2 regions of the Vibrio sp. F13 genome follow, and region 1 is predicted to be linked to the other one. Evidence: riboswitches for the same ligand, from Rfam matches in the RefSeq annotation. Region 1 holds a riboswitch; the other holds the start of a gene.

Region 1 (2,468 bases):
AATCATACGTAGATTGAAATCTTCCAGAGTGCCAAACACCTGCTTTGCATAGCCTTTATTTTCACTCATGTTGTTGCCAATAAGCGCAACAAGGCATAGGTCGTGTTCAATATCTACAGAACACAACTCTTCAAGCTCCAGTCGAGCAGCTTCTGGTAACTCAGGAGCACCACCTGATGTGTCTGTTTGATCGAGAGTCAGTGAGACACTGATCTCTGAAGTCGTGATGAGATCGACTGAGATCTTATGTTTAGCAAGGATCTCGAATACCTTCGCCAAAAAGCCGTAAGCATGGAACATGTTTGCACTGCGAAGCGTAACCATCGTTTGGTTGCAACGAAGAGCAAGTGCTCTGAATAATGGTGAGCTTTCAACTTCTTGGCGAATCCAAGTTCCACCTAACTCTGGTGCTTTAGAAGAGCCGACAAATACCGGGATTTGGTGGCGCAATGCAGGTACTAGAGTTGAAGGGTGCAGTATCTTTGCACCAAAGTTTGCCATTTCCGATGCTTCACTAAAGCTGATCTCTGGGATAGGAGAAGCTTTAGGTGCAATACGAGGATCTGTGGTGTAGATACCTGGAACATCCGTCCAGATTTCTAGACCAATCGCCTGTACAGATTCGGCAATCAGTGCTGCTGAGTAATCACTGCCACCGCGGCCTAAAGTCGTGGTGTTACCTTCGCTATCAGCGCCGATAAAACCTTGGGTAACGACAACTTGTTGTTGGCAAAGTGGAATCAGTTTCTCTTGCGCTAGAGCGGCAATATCTTCTAGTTGAGGTTCGGCTTTACCAAAATCATCATTAGTGCGCATCACATCTCTGATATCAAAGCGAACAGCAGGAGTGCCTCGTTCAGAGATGATCTGAGCCAAGATGTGTGTCGACATCAACTCGCCACATGCGACAAGGTGATCCGTCAGTTTAGTACTTGTTTGGAATGATGCGGCCTCTGCAGCGCTCGCAATGTCATCAAGAATGCTGTGGACTTCTTTTTCGATGCTGATTGGATCTGCGAGTTGGTCAAGAATTGCGTTGTGAATGTCCGCTAATTGCGCCATTAGTTCCTGACGACGAGCTTTGTCTTGAACACCATTTGCTAGTTCAACCAGCAAGTTAGTGACACCAGAGCATGCACTACTCACGACCAGTTTCGTGTTTGAGTTGTTTTCAATAATGGCAGCACAACGGCTCATTGCTTCAAAGTTGGCAACACTTGTTCCACCAAACTTAGCGACATTAAAAGAACCAGCTACATTAGATGCACTCACGATATATCTCCCACGACTTCCTAAAATAAAATTACGGTTGGGTAATCCAACGTCCGATGTTTTTCGAAGAGAGTTTTAGAGCAAAAAGAGAGGAATTATTAGAATAGTAACCTCAGAAGCTCTTCACCATATAGAAATGGCGACAGTTGACGGGATTCAGCCCGCTCAACCGATAATAAAGGTCCTGCATCCTTTTATTATCTCGGCACTGCTCCCCATAAATGTTTTGTATTGGAAATGCGGTTCCACAAAACATCTGCCTGGGCAGTGCTCCTCTTCTGCTAGATAGCCGTTTCATTGAACGTTTTTGTGGTAACAATGTCAATCCGTAACTTGAGATAATTGAAAAATAATTTTAACAATTATGTGACAGTGGTTTGACCTCAATACTTATGGCTAATTGCTGAGGTAATCAATTTGCTTTAGGGTGGATTGTTCACAACATTAACGTAAGGGATGTACATGTCTAATTTACCACTCACTACTGCTATCGATAGCTTTTATCCACCACACCGAACGTTAATGGGACCTGGTCCTTCAGATATCTCACCTCAAGTGTTACAGGCTTTGAGCCGTCCAACCATAGGTCACCTAGATCCGCTGTTTATTGCGATGATGGATGAACTGAAACAGCTTCTTAAATACGCTTTCCAGACTGAAAACGAATTTACGATTGCCGTTTCTGCACCGGGCAGTGCAGGTATGGAGACCTGTTTTGTTAACTTGATTGAGCCTGGTGAAAAGGTGATTGTTTGTCGTAACGGTGTCTTCGGTGAGCGTATGCGAGAAAACGTGGTGCGTTGTGGTGGCGAAGCGATCCTTGTTGATGACGAATGGGGCAAGCCCGTTTCAGTTGAAAAGGTAGAACAAGCATTGGCAGAAAACCCCGATGCCGTTGCTGTTGCATTTGTGCATGCAGAGACATCAACCGGAGCGTTATCTGATGCTCAAGCTATCTCTGCTGTCGCTCGTCAGTTTGATGCGTTAACGATTGTTGATGCAGTGACATCATTAGGTGGTGTGCCATTGCTGGTTGATGAGTGGCAGCTTGATGCGGTTTATTCTGGCAGCCAAAAGTGTCTGTCTTGTGTGCCAGGGCTATCTCCAGTGACTTTCTCTCAGCGTGCGGTTGATAAAATGAAAGCCCGTAAAGCACCAGTGCAAAGCTGGTTTTTGGATCAAAGTTTAGTATTAGG
Region 2 (2,468 bases), 820 kb from region 1:
GGGCGAGGAGCGCGTTTAGCTTTTGTTGTTTTAGATTTTGCTTCACCAGAAAGTGCAGCAATAAGATTGGCAACATCAATTCCGTCTTTTGCAATTTGTTCAGCAATAGCAGAAAGCTTAGCTTCTTGCTCTGCTTTAGCAGCACGCTCTTCAGCTTCAGACTCTTGACGCTCTTGTACAACAATAGTCAGCTTGTCTAGCGCTTCTTCAAGTTGCTCAAGAGTTAATTCACGTGAGAACGCACGAAGGCTGCGGATATTTAATAGAGTTTTTGTTAATTCAGACATGATATTTTCCATCAAGGTAAACTAAATAATCTTCCTAATAATAAACAGAGCCTAGGAATAAAACAAATAGTATTTCTTCTATTACATATTTAAATATAAAAGTGAGATGAATAGTTGAAAATTCAGAGCAGTATTTCTATTGAATTTATAATAATTATTAAGAATATCTTAAAAAATGATATGTGACAGGTGGAGTAGTCAACTTATGTAGACTATTCTTCTATTGATTAGTTCATTAACAAAAAGCTATTTTTCTCGGAATGATATGTTGCATTGTTGCTCTTGATGAGTACAATTGCGGCTACCTGATGCGAGGTGTTGGTTAATTTGTTGTTAAACTCTGGTTTACACGGTTAATAATGTTATCGCACGTAGAGGTGCAATTATAAAAAGTAACTTCCGTTGGGGTGATGCCAATGAACGGGAATGAAAGGTGTAATTGCCGAAGTAAATTGTATATCTAAGCAATTTGCTGGGGTTGTGCTCAATAGGTACAACACTGCCATAGTCTTAATTTTAAACTATGGAGCGCTACTGTAGGGTTGGGTGAAGTGTTCACTTCCCTTTCGCTTAGTTCAACATGAGCTTGGTCAGCCGTATCAAGTTTGTCTGCAGTAGATCTCTAGCCAAATAAAAAACTGGTTTTTGAAGATCATGAATTTAATAGATTTTGCAACATCACCTTTATCTTTGCTTCCGCCCCTTGTGGCTTTGAGCCTTGCTATTGTTACCCGCCGTGTATTGGTTTCTTTGGGTGTCGGTATCGTTATGGGTGCCATCTTACTGGCTGACTATTCAGTAGGTAATGCCGCTAGCTACGTATTTACTAAAGCATCTGGTGTTTTCATCGAAGATGGTGGTATCAATACTTGGAACATGAGCATCATTGCTTTCCTAATTATTCTTGGAATGACAACAGCGCTATTAACGCTTTCTGGTGGTACTCGTGCATTCGCTGAGTGGGCTCAGTCTCGAGTTAAGAGCAAGCGTGGTTCAAAACTGCTTGCTGCATTTTTAGGTGTATTCATCTTTGTTGATGATTACTTCAACAGCTTGGCAGTGGGTGCAATCTCTCGTCCTGTTACAGACCGTTTCTACGTATCTCGCGCTAAGCTAGCTTATATTCTTGATTCTACTGCGGCTCCTATGTGTGTGATCATGCCAGCTTCTAGTTGGGGTGCTTACATCATTACTATTATTGGTGGCATCTTAGTAACACATGGTGTGACAGAGTATTCTGCTCTAGGTGCTTATGTTCGTCTTATTCCAATGAACTTCTACGCGGTATTTGCACTATTGATGGTGTTCGCAGTGGCGTGGTTCGGTCTAGATGTTGGTAAGATGCGCGATCACGAGATCGAAGCGTCTCAAGGTCGTGGCTTTGAAGGCGACAACGATAGCCAGCAAGCTCACGATCTAAACGAAGAGCTAGACATCGAAGAGAGCGAGAACGGTTCTGTTTCTGACCTAATCATGCCGATCGTTTCATTGATCGTAGCGACTGTAGCTGCGATGCTTTACACAGGCGGTCAAGCGTTAGCTGCTGATGGTCAAGCGTTTAACCTACTTGGTGCATTCGAAAATACAGATGTTGGTAAATCTCTTGTTTACGGTGGTGTTATCGGCTTACTAGTAGCACTAGCGACAGTATTCAAGCAAAAGCTATCTATGGCCGATATCGCAAGAACAATGTGGATTGGTGCAAGCTCTATGTTTGGCGCAATCCTAATCCTTGTATTCGCATGGACTATCGGTTCTGTAATCGGCGACATGAAAACAGGTTCGTACCTATCATCTCTAGTAACGGGCAGCATCGATTACCACTGGCTACCAGTTATCTTGTTCCTTCTAGCGGGCGTTATGGCGTTCTCTACAGGTACTTCATGGGGTACGTTCGGTATCATGCTACCTATCGCAGGTGACATGGCTGCAGCATCGGATATCGCACTGATTCTTCCAATGCTAAGTGCGGTTCTAGCGGGTGCAGTATTTGGTGACCACTGTTCTCCAATCTCAGATACGACGATTCTGTCTTCTACTGGTGCTCGTTGTAACCACATCGACCACGTCTCGACTCAGCTTCCATACGCGTTGTCTGTAGCGTTCGTATCGTGCATTGGTTTCATCACTCTAGGTATGACATCTTCAATTGGCATCGCATTTGGCGCAGCGTCTCTAACG

What was found. A riboswitch is a leader RNA that binds a small molecule or an ion and turns the genes downstream of it on or off. The one in region 1 is predicted to bind lysine.
Region 2: linked by a shared signal. The riboswitch ahead of LMH68_RS02580 (Na+/H+ antiporter NhaC family protein) and the one ahead of lysC (lysine-sensitive aspartokinase 3) in region 1 are both predicted to bind lysine.

The regions. Positions count from the first base shown of each region.
Region 1 is NZ_CP170175.1:1,396,847-1,399,314, reverse strand. It holds gene lysC (lysine-sensitive aspartokinase 3) at 1-1,272, opposite strand, end outside; lysine riboswitch at 1,381-1,558, opposite strand; gene LMH68_RS06260 (pyridoxal-phosphate-dependent aminotransferase family protein) at 1,735-2,468, shown strand, end outside.
Region 2 is NZ_CP170175.1:573,546-576,013, reverse strand. It holds gene LMH68_RS02585 (H-NS family nucleoid-associated regulatory protein) at 1-287, opposite strand, end outside; lysine riboswitch at 652-829, shown strand; gene LMH68_RS02580 (Na+/H+ antiporter NhaC family protein) at 942-2,468, shown strand, end outside.